Regions from separate parts of the Acaryochloris sp. CCMEE 5410 genome, predicted to be linked through region 3. Evidence: riboswitches for the same ligand, from Rfam matches in the RefSeq annotation. Region 3 holds a riboswitch; each other region holds the start of a gene.
The links. Region 3 has a riboswitch for cobalamin ahead of ON05_RS37450 (methionine synthase II (cobalamin-independent)). Riboswitches for the same ligand answer to the same signal wherever they lie in the genome.

Region 1: another riboswitch for cobalamin. It lies ahead of ON05_RS00910 (HupE/UreJ family protein); the one in region 3 lies ahead of ON05_RS37450 (methionine synthase II (cobalamin-independent)).
Region 2: another riboswitch for cobalamin. It lies ahead of ON05_RS15550 (HupE/UreJ family protein); the one in region 3 lies ahead of ON05_RS37450 (methionine synthase II (cobalamin-independent)).

What each region holds. Positions count from the first base shown of each region.
Region 1 covers NZ_AFEJ02000001.1:221,237-229,890, forward strand. Annotated here, with positions in the region: gene ON05_RS00895 (hypothetical protein) at 1-586, opposite strand, end outside; gene ON05_RS00900 (CHAT domain-containing protein) at 672-3,254, opposite strand; gene ON05_RS00905 (NB-ARC domain-containing protein) at 4,050-5,456, shown strand; cobalamin riboswitch at 5,457-5,598, shown strand; gene ON05_RS00910 (HupE/UreJ family protein) at 5,617-6,288, shown strand; gene cobW (cobalamin biosynthesis protein CobW) at 6,317-7,378, shown strand; gene ON05_RS00920 (PilW family protein) at 7,384-8,439, opposite strand; gene ON05_RS00925 (Tfp pilus assembly protein FimT/FimU) at 8,436-8,654, opposite strand, start outside.
Region 2 covers NZ_AFEJ02000001.1:3,386,063-3,394,716, reverse strand. Annotated here, with positions in the region: gene ON05_RS15565 (hypothetical protein) at 1-102, shown strand, start outside; gene ON05_RS15560 (type IV pilin-like G/H family protein) at 41-508, opposite strand; gene ON05_RS15555 (succinate dehydrogenase/fumarate reductase flavoprotein subunit) at 987-2,714, opposite strand; cobalamin riboswitch at 2,858-3,059, shown strand; gene ON05_RS15550 (HupE/UreJ family protein) at 3,091-3,720, shown strand; gene ON05_RS15545 (hypothetical protein) at 3,781-4,062, shown strand; partial or broken gene ON05_RS15540 (ISAzo13 family transposase) at 4,359-5,551, shown strand; gene ON05_RS15535 (FkbM family methyltransferase) at 5,587-6,240, shown strand; gene ON05_RS15530 (trans-aconitate 2-methyltransferase) at 6,348-7,067, opposite strand; gene ON05_RS15525 (PRC-barrel domain-containing protein) at 7,048-7,965, opposite strand; gene ON05_RS15520 (alpha/beta fold hydrolase) at 8,067-8,654, shown strand, end outside.
Region 3 covers NZ_AFEJ02000015.1:12,107-16,696, forward strand. Annotated here, with positions in the region: gene ON05_RS37435 (DUF4351 domain-containing protein) at 11-244, shown strand; partial or broken gene ON05_RS37440 (hypothetical protein) at 276-804, shown strand; gene ON05_RS37445 (hypothetical protein) at 937-2,277, opposite strand; cobalamin riboswitch at 2,481-2,624, shown strand; partial or broken gene ON05_RS37450 (methionine synthase II (cobalamin-independent)) at 3,121-3,267, shown strand; gene ON05_RS37455 (hypothetical protein) at 3,251-3,715, shown strand; gene ON05_RS37460 (hypothetical protein) at 3,705-3,842, shown strand; gene ON05_RS37465 (hypothetical protein) at 4,024-4,260, opposite strand; gene ON05_RS37365 (hypothetical protein) at 4,494-4,590, shown strand, end outside.

The DNA.
Region 1 (8,654 bases), on a different contig from region 3:
TAAAGAAATTTGAATCAATTGAAGCAGCAAGGATTCCGTGAGAAGCTAATAAATCACAGAGGTATAATAGTCCTATAGTAGAATTACTAATTCTATCTGTTTCTCTTCCGTGAACTAAAATAGCAACGGGTAAGTTATTCTTAATTTCTGTGGTTTCTTCCTCATATGGAATGCATAAAATTCCATTAATAGGCACATTTTCAATAGTAAATGGCCATTTATACTCGGGATCAATACTTTTTACTTTTCCAAATAATTTCTTATCATCCTCTGTATTTTTTTGGGAAGATGTTCTATCTGTTGTAAGAAGCTTATAAATTTTTTTTGGAGAGCAAATTTTATCTGTTTTAAATCCCCCTAATACAGTTTGTAAGTTTATATTTGGTGGAATCTTTGAAAGATTTACTGATTTTGTCTTGTAGTCTGGGTCAGGATTATCAAAAATAATAAAATCAGATAATTTTTCATTGCCAGAATAATCAAGATTAGGGGATGAATAAACCACTCTATGAAACTTGAATTTTCCAGGTTCAGATGGATTAGGTAATGAATTATTCATGTTTTTAGTGGGATCTTCTATCTTCACTTATTGCAGTTCTAATACCAAAAAGAATATTTTTAATTCAGTTAAGCTACATTCTTTATATTGATAATTGGATTGAATAAGAAATTCATAACCAGTTCCCAGCTAAAATATATGCTGCCCAAAAATAAGGATGCTTTCTATATGCTGGATTTTTGATGATTGATAGTTGAGCTTGTCTTAACGCCTCAGCCTTACTCAAATTTCCTTGGTGTAAATTTTTATAAAATTTTCCGATTAATATAGAAGTTGCTTGATCATTCACTTGCCAGAGTGTTGCTAATGTTGATCTAGCCCCTGATCTTGTTGAGATACCTGCTAATCCTAGAGCAGCTTTACTGTCCCCTACCGCAGTTTCACAAGCACTTAAAACAAGTAATTCGATTGCTCCAAACTGCCTTAACTCACTCTGACGTAATACATCACTGAGTTGATAAGCGTTGATCTTACCTTGCCAAGTTAGAAGAAAAGTATCCTCTAATTTTGAACTAAATTGACCATGTGTTGCTAAATGCAACACTGTGAAAGGTAAATTATTGATCTCTTTTTGTAAAGATAGTCTTGTAAAAGCTTTATTCCTTAAACTTTTACTATCTAACAAGTCATCTATTAGATTTAATTCACTTTTCACGTAAGGTAATGCTGAAAAACCTTGTACTGATTCAGATAACCCAGCAGTTAAAATTCTTGCTTTATTTAATTGGAATTTCTTTGGTTTAACTAATTGCAAGCCAGGAGCTATAGAAATCGCATATTTTTCTACTAAATATTTTTTGCCGTCATTTAATGCTGACATTGGAATATTACGCAATACTCCATCTAATACAAATACCAGTGTCTCTGCTTCACTTTTTTCTAAATCTTTTGCAGTGGGAAGCACCAGCCAATCATAAATTTGCTGAGATAATGATAAATAACTTGAGCTATTAGATTGCCCTAATGAAAGTCGAAAACGGTCTACAGTCCTTTTAACCTTACTATTAGAAACCTGTGTAGAGTAAAATCTCAACTTCCTTCCAGGTAAGCTTGCAATTACCGCTATTCGGTTTGGCAAAATAATTGGATAAATTACTGCTGCTTTCGGATCAATTTCATCAATTACCACTGGATTAATATCTAAGCAGGCCTCTCGAAAGAAATTATCTAGCTCTGCTAACTGCAATGATTCAATTGTTATTCGTGCAGCCTCCAAATTCCCTGTGCTTGGCTGCTCCTCTTTTACGTCCAAAAGTAAGTCCACCAACTGTCGATGAATTGGCTCTACATTATCTCGAAATGAAAATTGAACTTCGGGGTTAACGGCAATTAAATCTTTCCGCAATAACTTTAGTGACTGAACTGCCCCTTTGTAAGCATCAATGGCTTTTACTCGATTCCCTTGTACTTTTTGCAACCGCCCTAACTGCCATTGCCAACGAAATACTATTTCTGGATCATTATTTGCCTTTCTCATTGCTTGCTGAGTCAAACGTTCAGCTTCCGACCATTGCTTAGTCTCCTCATACAAAGCTCCTAACGCACCCAGTGCATAAGACTCAGCCCGCCTATCTTTTATAGTCTTTGCATACATCAAAGCTTTCTTCAACAGTCGCCCTCGCTCAACAATCGTGTCCAGACTGCTAGTCTGCAGTCGAGACAAACTATGAACCACATTCAAATAGGCAAAGATCGAAGATCGACTGAGGGGCAATTGCTGCAAGCTGACAGAAACCTGTGGCCATAAAGCCTCTGCTTGCGAAAATTGCCTCATTTGGACCAACAAACTAAACTGATTCAGTAAAGCCTGAACCTGACTCTCGCCAGATTCACTAACCAGTTGCTCATATATATTCAAAGCAGCTTGCAATTGCTTCGAATCATTCTCCCCCTCAGCCCGCAAAACATTTCCTAAACTAAGCTGAGCTGCAGCTTTCTCCTTCACCAAGCCCAACCGCTCAGCTTTTACCACACTTTTTCCCAATATTTCCCGCGCATCCGTCAGCTCTCCTGCTACCCGAAGCGCCTCCCCAAGGCTCCTCTGCGCCACCACTTCTGTCAACGAATCCGGTTGCTCTGCCAAATCAGCCGTAATTTCTTTAAGCGTTTTAATTGAACGACGATACTGCCCCATCGACTGTAACGCTTGTGCCTGATTTACCCGGCTACGAGTCACCGCTTCTGCATCATTAATCTGCGAGAAAATCTCCTCCGATCGTTGCCAAGCCTTCAATGCCAACTGGGCTTGCCCTTGAGACAACTGCAACTGCCCATCAGTATTTAACACTTGGGCCAACACCCGCGCAGTCTCAGGAGAAGATTGCCCTTCCAGAAACTCCAGACTCCTTTCTATGGCCTGATTCGCTTGGGGCCATTGCCCTAATTGCTCATAGACCAACGCCAAATTACTCAGGGCAATCGCTTCACCAACTCGATCACCACGCTGTTGATACCGCTTAACAGCCACGAGCAATACTTCAGCCGCTTGCGAAAATTGCCCAGCATCAAAAAGAGCCTTACCTCTCGGCTCTAGGTTATTCGCCTCGGCTACTAAAACCTGCTCAGTAGGCTTTGCCTCCACGGCTTTTTCTGCAATGGCCCCATTGACAAACACACACCCAACGCTCAACAGAGTAAAGCTTAATTGTCGCCAGTTCAAAGAATAGAAAAGCGTCCGCCAAAATTGCTTAGTCATAGGAAACAAGAACAAAAACCTAAACTACCAGTGCATCTGCAGTCGCTATGCAGATGGCAATCTCCAACACTCCATTAGATTCCGAAGCATTAGAGTTATGGTTCGTCTTCAACCCATAACCAATAAATTCTGAGCTGATTGATAAGGTGCATCACGATAAAAAAGTTCCTAGAAAGACAAAACTAATTTTTATCAAATGAAGTAAAGCAGACTAATCTTTTACTTCTTGCAACAAAAGCATTAAACGCAAACCTATCCAAGGTAAATGAAAATACCGTAATCTCTAAATCACCGGAATAGTTGAGTTATATAGAATGGTTCTATTTACTCAACAACAGATACCACCAAACAATCAGATAGAAATATAGTATGTGAATTTCCGGTGAAGAAAGATACTCGAAACAAAACATAATCTTTTTTATATTATTCAAGAAAATATTAATTAAGTATGCGTCTTCTACATGTGGTCAGCATAAGTTGTTCAGTGCCAGAGGTATTGGACAATAAGGTGATAATTTCCATCAAGAATAGTGGAATTAATTTATGCACTAAGGCTTATGCTTTTTCCTAACCCACATTCTTAAGTAAGCTTGGGCATGATTTTTTGGGGATGTAAACAGTTAGTATCTTCCATTACCTGCCAAATACTAGCCGTAGCTAGTATAATCCCAACCCCTCTTCTGCATTGGAGATCAACGATCCATGGCTGATCAAAATAATCAAGCACTCAATCCCTAATCAAGACAGCCCTTAGTGCTGAAGTTGCTTATCTCTGATCTCATAATGAACACCAATATGAAACTCGAAGAGGCCCTTGAGGTCATCGATTCCGCCTTAGCCCCTAATCAAATCAATACCCTACAGCAAACCATTTTTTGTATGGCTTGGCAGGGTAAAACCTATGAAGAAATTGCCGAAGCAAGTCAATATGATTCTGACTATGTCAAACATGTTGGCCATCGATTTTGGCAGCTCTTATCTGAGGTTTTATCCCAAAAAGTCTCCAAGCGAAATCTCCATGTAGTATTTCGCCGTTGTAAAGCCAGTCAATTTGACCAGCGTAATCGCTCCGAAATCGATCAGTTATCCAAACAATATGTAGTTAAAGGGATCAATACGGCACAGGCAGATCGTCTGCAGCTATTGCCCACCATTTATTGCTCACCCACACCGTTGTCCCCAGATTTCCCGGCCAACCATCAGAATCACTCTCCACTTTCCCTAATTTCTAGCCCACAACAAACCCTCACCCAATGGATTTCAGAGGATCAGTGTTGTCTAATCACCCTACTAGGACGAGCAGGGATTGGCAAAACAATCCTTTCTCAACAGCTCATTAGGGACGTTCAAGGCGAATTCGAACAAATCATTTTTTTCTCTCTTCGAAATGCACCTGTATTTGTAGATCTCTTTGAGTCGATTCTCAATGCAATACCTGATGTTCCAAGTACCAACTCTCAATCCCTCCCCCTTTCTACGGATGCAATGGTTTGTACTCTGGTAAAAATCCTGCAAAATCACAGGCTGTTGTTGGTACTCGATAACTATGAGATGGTTCTCCAATCTAAACAACTGGGCAACTTATATCGCCCCAGCTATGAGGCATATGGCTACTTACTACGATTAGTCGATGAACTGCCTACCAAAAGCTGCCTTCTTCTCACGAGTCGAGAATGTCCCATTGGTCTGGACCTCAGAGAAAGTCACCTGGTTCGATCCTATCAACTGCCAGGGTTTACCCCCACTGAGACCAAACGCTATTTCGAACATCTCGGTATCCCCACATCCCTCGAACTCGCCCAAACTATCAGTGAATACTATGGCGGCAATCCCCTCGCTTTGAAAATAATTGCCGACACGGTTTGTACCTTATTTGATGGTCATCTAAAAGAGTGGTTGAATCACGGCCAAGGCAACATCGGTCCCATCCAGCAAATGATTGAACAACAACTGAACCGACTTGCTCCCATAGAAGGACAGTTGATGGCTTGGTTGTCGAGTCAACCCCAACCCGTTAACGTCTCAGACATTCACCTGCATTCAGTGGGTGACCAGATCGATTCCTCAATCGATTTGATGAATGCACTGCAGTCTCTGCATATGCGATCGCTAATTTGTATCCACCAGTCTCGGGTTTCCCTTCTTCCCTACCTTAAAGACTATTGTTCACAATCCACTAACCGGATGGTGAGTCAGACGTGATACGCTGAGGGTCACATCGGTTTTAGTGGGGAGCAGCCACTAAAGTAATGGGGAAAGCTTGGTGCAAGTCCAACACTGTCCCGCAGCTGTAAACAGACCATCTCTGTAAGTCAGAACGCCCACCGATGTACACCGTAAACACTTCTGCGAGGTACAGAAAGTGGCTAACAAGATTGGTCTCTCCAGGCTTCGGTCTGGGAAATTTTTGATCTGGCGAACGATCAGCGCCAGCTTAATAACCGGGTTAGGGCTTGCCAGCTCTCGTGCAGCCCTTGCCCATCATCCCTTTGGCGATCAAACACCCACCAACTTTATTGAAGGCTTTTTATCAGGTCTTGGTCATCCGATGATTGGCATCGATCACTTTGCCTTTGTCGTTGCAGTTGGCTTGATGGCTGCTATTTTGCGACATGGTTTTTGGGTGCCTGCTGCTTTTATAGCGACCGCTCTTTTGGGAACGGGCATCCATCTCCAAAGTTGGAATTTACTCGCCCCAGAATTCTTTATTTCCATCTCCATTGTTATCTTGGGTGGATTGCTAGCCCTTAAGCAAGGTCCAACTCTCTGGCTAAGTACTGGCATCGCCGCATTAGCTGGCGTCTTTCACGGCTATGCCTATGGCGAAGCCATTGTCGGTGCAGAAATAACACCGCTTGTCTCTTATTTAGCGGGTTTTTCAGTGATGCAGCTGGCGATCGCAGCCATAGCTTATGTCTGTGGTAAAGCCCTTAATGCTAACGCTGTAAAGGATTCAGTCCTGCCCACGCGATTTGTCGGATTTGCGATAGCAGGTATGGGCCTCGCATTCCTCAGTTCAGTCCTTCTGGGCTAATTCAGTTATTTATCCCTATTAAAAAATCATGCATAAAATTCCCGTAACGGTAGTTACCGGCTTTTTAGGTGCGGGTAAAACCACCCTGATTCGTCATCTACTGCAAAATAATCAAGGCCGCCGCATTGCGGTCATGGTCAACGAGTTCGGTGAAGTCGGCATTGATGGAGATTTGCTGCGGACCTGCCAAGTCTGTGATGAAGCAGAAGATGCGGACCAAAATATTCTAGAGCTGACCAATGGTTGCCTCTGCTGCACGGTCCAAGAGGAGTTTTTGCCCACTATGCAAAAACTTTTACAGCGGCGTGATCAGATTGACTGCATCGTGATTGAGACCTCAGGGTTGGCCCTTCCTAAACCCTTAATCCAGGCCTTTCGCTGGCCTGAAATCCGCACAGGAGCGACGGTGGATGGGGTAATTACGGTAGTGGATTGTGATGCGATCGCATCCGGTACCCTAGTAGGCGATCTAGACGCGCTAAAGTCCCAGCGTCAAGCTGATGACAGTCTCGATCACGAAACCCCAATCGAAGAGCTATTTGAAGATCAATTGGCCTGTGCCGATCTAGTCTTACTTACCAAGGCAGATTGCGTCGAACCTAAGGATCAAGAACGAGTCCAACACTGGCTACGACAAGAACTTCCCCACGGCGTTAAAGTCTTACCCTGTCATGCAGGACGCGTAAGCCCTGACTTGTTATTGGGCTTTAATGCAGCGGTTGAGGACCATCTAGACTCTCGCCCCAGTCACCATGATCACGAAGAGGACCATGATCATGATGATGACATCAATGCTATCCAGGTGATTGTAGACCAAGAATTTGACCCGAAAACACTCTTAGTCAAACTAGAAGCCTTGGTGCAAAGCCATGAGATCTATCGGATTAAGGGGTTTGTGGCTGTTCCCCAAAAACCGATGCGTCTCGTGATCCATGGTGTGGGACAACGGTTTGATTCTTTTTATGATCGTCCCTGGCAACTGCAAGAAGCTCGTCAAACAAAGCTAGTGTTTATCGGCGAGAATCTCAGTCAACTCGATATCGAGGCTGCCCTCCTCCAACCCACTGCAGAACTTTGTCTGCAACAGTAGGATCTTTACTTCGTAAGACACACGGTATTGCTTTCGGGGCTCGTCACCACCCCAGTGGTTGCAGTCACTGAATAGCAATGCTGTTCGCCAATACTCCCCGACAACGCCACTGAAGTGGAAGAATTGCTCCCACTGTAAACTTGCGATGTATTGGTGACAATCACTTGCTGCACAGCATAGGTGGTCAATGCCGTTTGACCAGACCATGTCCAAGACAAATCCACCGTATCGGTGCCAGACAATCTTGTCCCCGTCAGAACCGGAACCGTCTGGGTATTTCCCAATCGGGAGGTGGCAGTACTACTCAAACGATGAATTTCGACATCCGATATATTGCTTCGCATCAGCAAGTCCACCTGTGTCCCCTTAACGCAGGCTTGAAACCCCATGGATCCAACGAGTACACCCGGTGCTGGGCAAGGGGGAGACTCATCATTCGCAGTTGCGATCGCATCCACCAAAGTATCGCTAGCAATAGGATCACTACAAGGATTAATGCTACCGTCCAACTCTGGAATCCGACCATATCGAAAAATTGAGTTGGGGGGAAGCCAATCTTGTCCACTGGCCCGCACATCATAGACCACCCGGTCATAGTTTGCTGGCTGCGGGGGCGCAACACCAGCATTGGGACCATCTGCTGGACAAACCTCAGGAATGGACGAATTAATGGGGATTTCCAGATATAGGACCAATGTTCCATAGGCCCCCAGATCAGCCAGGTTTAATCCTGCATCCGTAACCACATTGGCCAAGGTCGAAGAGTTTGAAGCCACAACATTATTGGTGCGATTGATGCGATTGGCCATTCTGATCTCATTGCTGATGAAATCAAAGGCCCTACTTAGGTCATGGCGCCGGGCAGCAACAGATTCAGTTTTTTTGTTAGCTTGGGAGGCAGTAATCACCCCAAACCCAATTACACTCGTCACCAAACCTGTAATAATTGTTGCCGCAAGGAGTTCTACCAAGGTTACGCCCTGCTCATGCCATTGAGGATGGTCCTGCAGGGTAAACTGCCTCACAAACTGCTGTAAACACCAATGTTGGAAACGTCTCATTGCTGATCCCATTTCTCTGCAATGCAACGTCCCGTCGTCGTAATCGCTAACGGCGTCATCTCGCCGGTATAGGTCCCCACTCGGGTCAGTCCCAAAGTATTCGAAATAGCAATACAACGTTTCGTCCCTTGGGTATCATCAGGGAAAAAGAAAACAATCTTGCCACTAGGGTCAGTCGGGCTACTCCCATCACTAACAATCGAAAAGTCGGGGTT
Region 2 (8,654 bases), on a different contig from region 3:
CTGACCATCCGAGATGATTACAATATTGAAACGCTAGATCTCAACAGGACGGTGGGACTGCAGGTGCTCCCCCTACCCCAGACTGTTCTAGCATCGAGCTAGTAGTGGTTGCAGAAGATCCCACAACAATCGTCGCAAATACACAGCCTGTGATCGCATCTAAATCATTGTTATTGGGGATGGCTTGAAATTCTCCCAGCGTAGAGTTTGTAATGCCAAATTGAAAGGTATATTGATCCGATGCAAGGGGCAAATCAATTTCGAGATTGGCCATACTATTCGCAAACACTGGAAATTCTAACCGGTAGGTTTGCTGGGCTCGATTGACTGAGCCAATATAGCTTTTAGCAGCAGCTTGTCGTGCTTTCAGGGATTGCTGAAACATGGATGGCACAGCTACAGCAGACAGAATACCCACAATCACAACACTGACCAGTAGCTCTAAAAGGGTCAAACCGTTCTCGGGGTATTGCCGGAGTCTGTAATAGCTAGGGATAAGCGAAAACATGGTGCTGGTAGAAAGGGATGATCAGACGCAACTCAAGGCGGGGCAACATAGTCCAAGAAATGGGTCATGCAACGCTTTGAGTTAAGTCGCATAAAAACTAAGCCCCATATAGTTTGCTAATCACAAACTTCATGGGGATAAAAAATGGCTGCTGGCAGCTACTGTCAACAACATGGATACACCATCAGTTGTTAACAATCTGGACAACGATACAACTATGTTGGCGGGCGAGAAAAGAGATAACGCAAGCTTCAAACCCTCTAAATAACAGTGTTACTGTGCTCAACCTAACATTGAGATTCGGGCGAGCTGTCCGTAAATATACGGACAAGAACACAACAATTTGTGACCCATTTTTCTGTGGCCAAAGATCAGCTAAAAGAGATTAAAGATAAAGCTATTGAGAAGAACAATTCGCAAGTAAAAATGATGATGGGTAATATCGAAGCGAATAACAAGATACTTTTGCGGATATAAATCAGTATTTTCTCTCTTGAGGCTCAAATTGGTTTAAATTGACGGGCATGTATTTTAGCTCAATCCCGGCTGTAGAAAAATAGGCTAGGGTATGTTGCAAAAATTGATCATCGTTGCGGGTAGGGAAATCTTCACGAGAATGGGCACCCCGGCTTTCTTTACGTTGTAGGGCACCGGTCATAATCACTTCCCCGACGACCATTAAGTTGCGTAATTCCAGGGCCTCGATAATTTCAGTATTCCAAAGGGTGTCTTTGTCATCGAGGCGAATGTTTGGATACTGCTGTTTATAGGTTTGGAGCTGTTCTAAGCCTGCTTGGATGATATCGGCGGTGCGAAAAACACCACAATGTTGACTTAAGCAATCTTGGACCTGCTGGCGAATATCGTGAATGCGGATATCTCCAGATTGAGCTAACAATGCTTTGATCTGCTGTTGGGCTTCTTGAAGATACTGCTTTTCATCCACCCTAGGTAGAGATTGATCTTGGACATAGGTTGCGATCGCACTCCCAGTGCGTCGACCATACACCACGCATTCCAATAAAGAATTGCTGCCTAACCGATTCGCACCATGCACCGACACACAGGCACATTCCCCGGCTGCAAAAAAGTTATCCACCAAGCCATCGGCACTATTGCGAACCCGCCCATCCGTATTCACGGGAATCCCCCCCATGGAATAGTGGGCAGTTGGCCGTACGGGGATCGGCTCAGTAACCGCATCAACCCCTGCTAGACGGTGAGATTCTTCCCAACAAAAAGGGACGCGGCTCATAATTTTCTCCCGTCCCATATGTCGCAAATCTAAGTAGACAAAGGGGCCACCTGCACTGCCATCGAGATTGAGACCCCGCCCCTGACGGATTTCTGTGGTGATGGCCCTAGAGGTAATATCGCGGGGGGCCAGCTCCATTTTGTTAGGGGCATAAGTGGCCATAAACCGATCCCCTTCACTATTGATCAGATAAGCGCCTTCTCCTCGCACGGCTTCGGAAATTAAAACGCCTGCGGGGTATAAGCCGGTGGGATGGAACTGAACAAACTCCATATCCTCCAGGGGCAACCCCGCCAGGGCGGTCATCGATAACCCATCCCCCGTAGACGCAAAGTCATTGGAAGTGGTGTTAAAGACCCGACCATAGCCGCCCGTGGCAAACATGACAGCCTTGGCCCGTAGAACCTGTAGCTCGCCGTCTAGGAGGTGATACATCACCACGCCTTTAGCCCGGTTGTCTTCGAGGATCAGCCGCATCACGTACCATTCGTCGTAAATGGTGATGCCGTAGCGACGAATATTGTTGTACAGCTCGTGCAGAATGGCATGGCCGGTTTTGTCAGCGGCGTAACAGGTGCGATTGTGGCTGTGACCGCCAAAGGCCCGCTGGGCGATGCGGCCATCGTCTAGGCGAGAAAACAAAACCCCTAGATGTTCTAGATCAATCACAACATCTGGGGCTTCTTGGGTGAGGAGAGCGACGGCGTCTTGATCGGCTAGGTAATCGGAGCCTTTGACGGTATCGAAGGCATGGGCTTCCCAACTATCTTGGTCATCCACATTTTTGAGGGTGGCGGCAATGCCCCCTTGGGCCGCAACGGAGTGGGAGCGGATCGGATGGGTTTTGGCAATCATTGCCACATTGAGTTCGGGGGCTTTTCGAGCAATTTCTAGGGCAGCACGGCACCCTGCTAAACCACCCCCAACGATTACAACATCATGCTCTAACATGGCAGTTTCTTTACAGCTTCGAATACGTTCCAAATCTATCGCACATATTCTTTATGAATCCTTAGCTACAGGGTTTTGTAATAGTGATATACTCACCTCACAATCAATGAATTGGAGGGCTATTTGCAACCCATCAGGTTGTTGTCAAGCCTGGCATAAATCTGTCATTGCAGGCTGACAAACAACTGGGGAAAGTTCGGTGTAATCCCGACGCTGTCCCGCAACTGTAAGTTGTTTGTGCAGGTCTGTTGCAAGGTGTTTAGCCATATAAAAGTGCCAAATGCCCTGGCCAAGGATACTGCTCAACCACAAGCCAGAATACCCTTGATTGCATTCTTTTCTACAACATATCTGCGAGGTACAGATTGTGAATAAGATGGTTCGTTCGCTGCGATGGACGAGTAAAAGCATTCGATTATCGCAACTCCTGCTGCCAGCGCTGTTACTAGCAATTGTGCTGGTGCCTGTCAGCGCCCAAGCCCATTTTGATGGCAGTCATGGTGCGGGATTTGTACATGGTTTTACCCATCCCATTGGGGGGTTAGATCACTTTGCGGCGATGGTCGCCGTGGGGCTATGGGCGACTCAGATGGAGCGCCGAGCTTTATGGGCTGTTCCGTTAACGTTTGTGTCGGTCATGATTGTGGGTGGCTTTATTGGCACCACCGGATTAGCCATTCCCTTTGCTGAACAAGGCATTGCTTCTTCTGTGCTGATGCTAGGGGTATTGATTACAGCTGCCATTCGTCTACCCATAGGCCAGAGTGCTGCCATTGTGGCGTTATTTGCACTGCTCCATGGTTATGCTCACGGTGCAGAGATGCCAGCCTCGGCGTCAGGTCTGTCCTATGGGTTGGGGTTTGTGGTGGCTACTGCCCTGCTCCATTTGAGCGGTATTGGGCTAGGTCTGTTTTGCCAGCAAATGTTTCAGCGCCATGCTCGTCTTGCGCAATTGTTTATGGGCGGATTTGTTACCAGCTTGGGTGTTTATCTGTGTGTTGCTTAACAGCAGATGTTTGATGCCTGAAAACTAAATCAGTGCCCAGGTTGATTGGGCAATATAGGAATGCCGTTGCACTATGCAACGGCATTCTTGGTTGTTGAGGAGCAAGAAGTCATAGTGGAGAAAATTCTATTTGCCGTGTTGCTGCTTTCGACAAGCTATTTACTGTGGGATGGATTTACTTCGGGTTCTGTTTGGGTGCGCGGTGGACGGCGGACGTTCGAGTTTGGTAAGTGGGCTCATAAAAAACACCGTCATCAAGAGCCAACCTGTTACTGGATTGCTATGGCATTTTATGGTGGTTCAGCTATCTTCTCGCTATATGCCCTTGTCTTCGTAAACTAATAAAGTGCGAAGGGGGCACCCGCATATTTGTGCCCTGACTCAAAGATTCAGCAAAATGAAATCTACAACACTTCCCAACAATCGCCAGGTCTATTGTTTTGATAAAAATGAAGCCTATATCCTATACCTTCATGTTTCTGAGTATTTAAAGCATGGTATTACCGTGAAGGAAGGTGATCTGATATTTGATGTGGGTGCAAATATTGGCCTATTTAGGGACTTGCCAAGAAATAAAGTACCTGCGAATCTAAGAAACAAGTCAATACATGATTGACCGATTGTTTTGAGGATATCTGATGCTAGATGCCCCTATAAAAGAGACGTTTCGAGATGCCGCCAAGAAACTGACAGGCCCACACAAGCGAGCATTCATGGCAAAAGTGGCTGAAGACTACCTGGACGGCTCTGCCCGCAAAGCTGAGCGTCATTTAGGTTGGAGACGTACCAGTGTTCAACTGGGCCTTGATGAACGACGGACTGGCATTAGATGCGTTGACAACTATCAAGCCCGAGGTCGTCAGCTTAGCGAAACGAAACTACCCCATTTAGCAACTGACATTCGGGATTTAGTTGATGGTGAAGCCCAAGCTGATCCGAAGTTCAAATCAACGTTGTACTACACCCGTATCAGTGCCAGGGCCGTGCGTGAGGCATTGATTGAGGAGAAAGGCTACAGCGATGAGGCATTACCAACCCGTCAAACCATCGGCAATCTATTGAATCGAATGGGTTATCGCTTAAAAACCCAAAAAGTTAAACCCCTGAAAAACTGCCGCAAACCGATGCGATTTTCGCAAATATCGCTCAAGCCAATTATGCTGCCGATGCGGCCCCCAACCTATTGCGCATCTCGATTGATAGCAAAGCCAAAGTTAAAATTGGCAACCTCTCTCGTGGCGGCAAAGCTCGTACCCTAGACGCGACAAAAGCCAATGACCATGATGACCATTGGGACGCTATTTTGGTACCCTTCGGGATTCTCGATGTGCTCGCAGGGCAACTGTCAATTTACTTTGGTCAGTCTGCTGAAACTACTGATTTTATTGTTGATTGTTTAGAGGCTTGGTGGCGCGAACATCACGATAACTATCCTCAGATAGAGGGATTAGAAATTAACCTTGATGGCGGCTCTGCAGTGCGCAGTAACCGCACACAATTTATCAAGCGTATGGTTGAGTTTGTCCAAATGACACGATTATCGGTTCATCTGATTTACTATCCGCCCTATCACAGCAAATACAATCCGATTGAGCGATGTTGGGCAGCCTTGGAACAATATTGGAATGGCACTATCCTCAACTCCATTGATACGGCTGTCCAGTGGGCATCGAATATGACCTGGAATGGATTGAAGCCTTTGGTTCATTTGATTGAGGGCACCTATGAAAAGAACATTACTGTGCCCTCAGATGAGCTAGAAGCCTACAAACAACAATGGCTATGTTCTGAAGCGTTACCCAAATGGGATATCAAGATTGTGCCCAATTGATGGGTACCTTATTTATTTGTAGATCCCTTACGATCATGCTTCATGATTTATTGGGGGAAGATATTAGTGTTTATGCTTTTGAACCTATTCCAGAGACCTATGAAATTTTAGACCTCAATGTTCAAAGTTTGAGTACTCAGAAGATCTATACTCTGCCATTCGGCTTATCGGATGCCAATAAAGTAGCGGAATTTTCTTACTCTTCTGGTGGCTCTGCTCTCTCTTCTATCTATCCTTATGATGGTGCAGAACAGAGGATGATTAAGCGTGCTTTTATCCGTACCCTCAATTATTTACCTAAGAATGCTCCATTGTTCTTGAAACTTCTGAACAAAATGCCAGGCCAAGTCTTGAATTTTGTCTTGTCTCACATGGCTAAAAAAGCATTCGATTTTAAGCAGGTGACTTGTCAGTTGAAGACGGTCTCTGAACTCATGGCTGAGTTAAATATATCTGCCATTGATTTATTGAAAATTGATGTAGAGAAATCGGAGCTTGATGTTATTCATGGCATTGAAGATAGGGATTGGGAAAAAATTAAGCAGATCATTATTGAGGTGCACGATATTAGCGATCGCATCTCTGTATTGACTCAAATTCTCTACAGCCATGGCTTTAAGCAAGTCCATGTGGAGCAAGAGGTGGAGTTAATCGGTACCAATATTCACTGTATTTACGCTTTGAAATAAGTCTTGATTATGCTGGGCCTAGTGTTCCTCTCAAGATGCAGAATGTAGGTCACATCGAGGTTTGAGTTGAGGGGGCTGGGAGGTAATCAATGCCAAGCATCTCACGTTTACTCGGCAATGTGTCCCCAAATAATAAGATGGCGATCGCTAACCGAACGCACCTGTAATTGTTCTAACCCGGCTTGAGCCAGCTGATCTTGTACCTCATCCACCCGATAGGCTGCTAACAGTGAATTAAAGAAATCTCGTCGTAGCACCTCGGGTTCGCCCTGGGCATAGAGATCGACGAAATCCCTTGCGGTTTCTCGCTTTACGGGGCGCATTAAATCCATAATAAAGACCGCAGTTCCCGGCCCAGATTGCTGTTTGACCTCCGTCCAAAGGGCCATTGGATCAGCTAAATGGTGGAGCAAACTATTGGAAAAAATCAGGGGGAACGATACCGTATCACTTTTGGTATCGCTAGCCGTATCGCTTTGAGGTACGTATACTTTTTTCAGGGTGATGCGGTCTTGGAGTTTGGCGGCGGCTATGGCCTGATAACCATAGTTCAGCATCGCCTCTGACGCATCCCATCCCTCCACCAACCAGGCTGGAAAAGCGCGGGCAAAGCGTAGGGTAATATCCCCAGGACCGCAGCCTAAGTCTAGAGCCGTGCCCGTCTCTGGTAATTCAGGCAAGGTCTCTTGCAGGAGCTGAACAAAATGATTGTGCGGCTCTGCGAAGTCTGCTTCTGCATAGGCCCGAGCCTGGTCATCATCATCCATTAACTCCGGTTCGGGTATCCGGGTGAGCAGGGCACTGGCCTCAGATCCAGGGTTCGTCATCTTCTAAGTCCTCGATGGGAATATTTTTAATGACATCTTCCTGGGTAATCGCTTCCACATTTGGACGGGATGCAGGACGGGATTCTTCCGGGTTAGCCAGCTCTTCCGTCAGGTTAAAAGCACCATCTTCAACTCGCTCCCATAGGGCTCGACCTTTTTGTTTAGCCTGCTGCATCAGCTTCTGGGATTTTTCCTGGAGCTGTTGGCCGAAGTCTTCTTCCTCCTCGGCTTGGCCAAAGGCTTCCACCTGTTCATTGGCTTGTTCAGCTAGTTTCTGGAGTCGTTCTTCTGCCTGTTGGGTCAGCTTTTGGGCGCGGGAGGTGAGGGAATCAAGTTCTTGGGTGTAGCCCGACTTAATGAGATCGCTGACCTGTACCAGTCGATCTTCTAATCCTTCTTGGAATACCTTCAAGTTTGCACTGACCTTAGCCGTAACCAGAACTTTTTTGCGGCCAAAGCTCATCACCGCCCGAGGGGGGAGTTGATACACCCCGCTGGTGAAGCCTCGCCAACCCCCAGATTTAAATAAATAGTGGGTGATATTGCCCGTTTGCCGATCAAAAAGACAATCAATAATCCGGCCTAACCGTTCCCCGGCATCGGTCCATAGCTCCAGGCCAATCAGGGTTTCTAGCAAGGCCACTTCTTTGACATTGGTTTCGGCAGCACCAGAAGAGACCAAAATACTTTCCGGGCCAATCCGATAGAGCTGCTTGAGGTTAAAGGCATAGCGCTGCTTGGTCATAAAACCAGGTTTGCAGATAAACCCCATGACCCGATGGGCTGGGGGATGCATCCAGACCACATCGATCCGGCCCAATTCTTCCGTCGTGTCGCGGTCAATCACCAATCGATTTAACAATTGGCTATGGCGCATAATCTTGGCAGCGTCAGCCATTGGCTCCTCAATATTCCGCTTACGCTTTTTAGTGTAGCGTAGGAGGTTCGTCCTCTTTGACCGATAGACAAAGCCCCCCATTCTTAGGGATGATTGAGGCTATGGAACCCATTCGGAAGACTTTAACCCTCCCCCATATTCAACTCTCCTACTTGGAATGGTTTACAGGCCCTGAGCCTGTGCTGCTGCTCCATGGTTTGGGAGATCATGCCCGGGTGTGGTCTGATCTTGCGATCGCATTAGGCCATCGCTATCATCTGGTGGCCTTAGATATGCGGGGCCATGGAGAGAGTGACAAACCGACGCAAGGATATACGTTTACCGACTTAATCGGTGACCTGGAAGCGCTGTTAGATCACTTGGGCTGGTCTCAGGTTCACGGAATTGCTCATTCCTGGACCGCTAAACTCCTACCGATTTGGGCCACTGCTGCACCGCAACGGTTAGCCAGCATGGTGTTGGTGGATCCGTTTTACATCAACAAAATGCCGGGATTCGTGAATTTTACATTTCCGTTGCTCTATAAGGTGTTGCCCTTTTTACAAGGCATGGGGCCGTTCCCGAGCTACGCAGTGGCGGAAGCAAAAGCGCAAACCCTCAACCAGTTTCAAGGCTGGAGTCCTTTGCAGCAACAAGTGTTTGCTGAGGGAATTGAACAAAAAGCCGATGGCAGTTGGGGCAGTAAGTTT
Region 3 (4,590 bases):
GGACGCGATCATGCAGACATTGACGAGTTGGGAAGAAAAGGGCCTTATTCGTGGCAGGCAAGAGGGAGAAGCCACCATAGTCCTCCAGCAACTTGATTACAAATTTGGGAAATTACCCCCTGAAGTTGAAGCTCAGATCCAATCCCTAGCAATTCATCAGATTGAAGCACTCTGTAAAGCGCTATTGGACTTTGGCGAAATAGATGATTTAATCGCTTGGTTAGAAAATCTGGAAAATCCCTAAACCTCTGAAAAATTGTGCTGAGGTTTGAGCGATGGCTCGACACATTGACCACAAGTGCTTGAAGTGCGTTGACTACTTCAGGGCAGAAGCTAAAGCGGATTCATGGACCGTAAGGGGATGGCTGCTGACAGGATAATACCTGTGACAGCAAACGCTCTCACTACCGAAATCAAAAACAGAACAATGCCAAGCGCAAGGGAAACTACGCTGATCAGAAATCGGAAGCAACACCAGTTGAGACTACTGAAACCTTCTCAATTCCCGTCCAAACCCCACCTGTGGCACTGCTCTACCTGTACAAGGAGCATCCCAAGGATACCCACCACCATGCCCTGGCTGTGAGTGTCTGGCAAGGCAGTAAGAAGTTAGCGGAAATTGAGGCTGTCCACTGCATGGGCATGACCAATACCCAGGTACGTCATTATCTAAATAATGTGCTGAAGGTACTGCGCGATCGCTTTGGTATCACGGAATATGAGCCACCGATCCGCATGGAGCCAACCGAGTGTGAAATACCGGAATGTCCGCTGAAGGATAAGCGCCATGTTCACTCAGCTTGAGCTAGATTTTGCCAACACCTTGACCTCTGCACTGGATGAGCCTGAACGAGAAGATATTTCTTGGATGTGAGTTTCATTGGAGCGTATAACGTCAATTGGACCTCAACAGCTAAGAGAGAAAGGATCTTCTCTTTAGAAAGCTTTTTGCCACCCTATTGTCAAAAGCCAATCGGTTTCAAGTTGCGGTCCATCTAAGGATTGGTACACAGGAAGCGCAAATTCTATCCCTAGTCTGTGACCAGCAAGGACTCCCTTATCCACCAAAAAGTTAAGCCCCAAACCAACATCTAGGCGAATGCCTCCTCTGAGATTGGGATCTGCCGTTGGAATCAAGGCTGGATTTAATCGAGGATCAGCCCCTGTGATATTGCCCCAGGTGTTGCCATTTAGACGCACAGAGGTGCTGAACCAATTATTCCAACGTCGGGCTCCCCATCCGGTAACGTTGAAACGATTGCCTAAGCGATAGCTATTCCCATTGGTCCCTAATCGGATGGTTCCCAGGGCTTGACCACCCCAAGACCAATTATCCGACTGCCCTAAATAAGTGATTCCTGGCAATAAATCAAACGTCCCCGAGCCAAGCTGCATGGGATAAGGCAAAACTTGATTAGGGCCTGCAGGTGTGTCATCTCTTTGGTTGGTTGAACCTGTGGGAAAACTGATGCCAGCATTCAAATGAAGCCGTTGTCGATCTTGGTCCAGGATTTTGTATAGACCCATCAGTCGGATATCGCCAAAGCCATCCGACTGAGTGGTAAAGTTGACTCCCATGCGAGTCACATGATCCATACTTTTGAAAATGTATGGTGCCATCACACTGACAGTCAGTTCATCGGTTGGTGCATACATGACTCCCAACATGTGCATGTCCATTGTCATTTCTGTTGGGGTAACTGGAAACTGCTCTAGCACTTGAGCAGGTGATAGGTCTGTTGTGCCATCACGATTACCAGCCATATCCATGCGCATGAAACGATAGGAAAACATGACTTCGCCAGCATCGTGAGTATGGTCTCCCATTACACCAATCGGGGCATGACCATCGGGACGACCTGAACGCCAGAGGTCGCTTCTGCTCTTGTTCTCCGTATCTGAAGGCTCTTCCAGATTGGATGGGTCTCCATCTGTTTCCTTTAGCTCAGCGCCTTCAGTCGATTCAGTTGTAGGACGGTCTGCTACCAAGTGAGACTGCAAATTAGCTGTAGTGATTTTCTGCCAGTCTTCAGTATTATCAACAGATACAGTACTTAGGCGATCAATGACCGTAATATCATTCGTTGTTCTATCAACTTCAGAAGGGGAAGAGTTGACTAAGGGAAATAATGAAGAAATACCTATCAGAGTCTGTTCGTTAGGTTCGGTATTGCCACTGTCAGCATGGCAAGGATTAGTCCCTATCAACATAGCCAGACCCATGCTGACCCAACAAAGAGAGGTTTGAAAGGGAAAAGAGCATTGATGGACTTTCAAAGTAGATTTTTATTCTTGCTAGAGGTTTAAGCGATCATTCTGATGAAATCTTGAAAGGGAGTCAAAAGACAGTTTGTCAAACTTGATAGAAATTGACGGAGTTAAATCTTGAGGATGACCTACCCTTTAAGGCGAATTAAAGTAGGCATTTTAAGCTCAATCATTATCCAACCTTAGAACTTGATTCTTGTGGTAGGATTCAGAAACAATTTTATAGATTCGGTTCTAACGGGGAACAGCCGTTAGAGGAAACGGGGAAAGTCCGGTGTAAATCCGGCGCTGTCCCGCAGCTGTGATGAGGCTTTGTCCTCAGAGTCAGAACGCCCGCCGAGTGATTACTCACTTTCACAACATCTGCGAGGTATAGATGATGAATGATTCAGCTTTAATTAAGTCACGGTTGCATTGTCATTGGAGCATCACTACATAGCTTTGGTGATGATAAGGGACCAGAAATTAAGTGGCTTTCTACCAAGTACGACCATTCTTTAAAACGCCTGGGTGGATTCGGTAGAGGTAACTGCACGACAACAGAGTGTGCTCCTCACTTGACATTCCCCCAATCCCCTAATGCGTAAACGCTGGATCGTTGGGTTTCTTAGAAGCCTTGTCGGTTGAGTTTTATAAGCAACTCCATAGGGTTATAGGTCCCAAAGTTACTAAAACCCTTCGCTTCATAAATAAATTAATTCTTAGGACAACACAATCATGACCATAAAGACCATGACCCTGGGCTATGCCCGCATGGGTAGGCATCGGGAAGTGAAGAAAGCTCTGGAAGCTTATTGGCGCGGTGATGTAGATACCAACAGCCTACACACTAACGAACGCGACATCGAGGCAGGAATTGCCAATCTGCCCATGCAGCAAATCTGGGTGAATCCTGACTGTGGTTTGAAAACACGCCGCTGGAAAGAAGTCATGCCGTCACTCAAAAACATGGTGGCGGCCCAACAGTTACGGGAGGAGATCAATGCGACCCCCCACTAGCGTCTGGCAGGGCTATTCAGGCTACTGGCAGTCAGCCTTTATTCGAGAATATTTACTCCCCATCGGCCATGCTGCCTGGCAAGGATACCTGACCCAGTGGCGGGGACTAGTGTCTTGTGATGTGGACGTTGTTGATGTCTCTACTCTGGACTGGCATATCGATCCGGTGGAATACGGCATCCAATACATTCCCAAGGCTGAGATGCAACGCTATCTGGAACCCCATAACCTGGACATGGATTTTGTCCATCGTTTGATGGAGGCGGCTATGACCTATCAACCAGGACAAGATATTCTTGTCGCCATCCTTGGTAATGGGCAGGTGGATATCAATTGGTTGCAGAACTTAGCGATTTCCCCACCCGATTGCTATCACGAAATGCGTAGCCGCCACTCAGAATTCGCTCTAGGACTCAGCTCTGGCGGGAGGTGCAAGGATGGCTGTTGAATCCAGAACCACTTGGCTTCAAGCCTTTGTCGCTACCAACATACTGACGCTGGGATATAACGCTTGGTATGGTTTTCTGGCGGGTGAGCGAGGAGTCGTAGTATGCAATATCTGTAATCCTTCGTGACGGTGGCGTCTTGTCCAACTGCTGACCCCACTCCTAGATATCCCAATAGTTTTGGCATTTGAAAGTCCCACGCCATAAAACATAGTTCATAAGCGATGAATTCTACAGACAAGTGTCTTGATATAAAATTTACGCTGTATTTAGTGCCATCCCAGAAGTGTATTGACGCTCAACATCAGGCCTAAACATAACGTAACAAAGGCGCTGAGGACAAGTAAGCGGTGACGCAGCGTCTGCAAAAATGGCAAGGGCGGTAACTGCTCGAACCATCGCGAGTATAGACCGTAGCCAGTCCTAAAGCAGAGAGTACGGACACCAATTTCAGACTAAAGCTGCTGACCAGCAGCAAGCCCAACGTAGTTTGTTGAAGAGCGATCGCCGAGAGCAGCAGCACTAAGGCAGAAGGACAGGGAATCATTCCCCTTGCAACGCCGAGCGCTATCAAAGATTGCCAGGTGATTTTAGGGGTTGTCCCTGGTTCCCTCTCTGTCAGCCCTCCTACCTGGATTGCATTCTTTGAAAAGGGGTGATAGATTGTGACACGCGGCCACAGGTCTATCTAACACAAGTCTGCTTTTGCCAGTACTTTGCATAAAAACTCCATCGGGCTTTTTCATTCGCTGAAGGCTTTCTAAGTGCTAAAGGAAAGGAATGCTGAAACAATCTCTCTTTGCAGTTGCGCTGTGCTCCGGTTTACTGGTTGCCTGTCAACCATCGGGTGATTCCCCCTCTCCAGACGCCACCACTT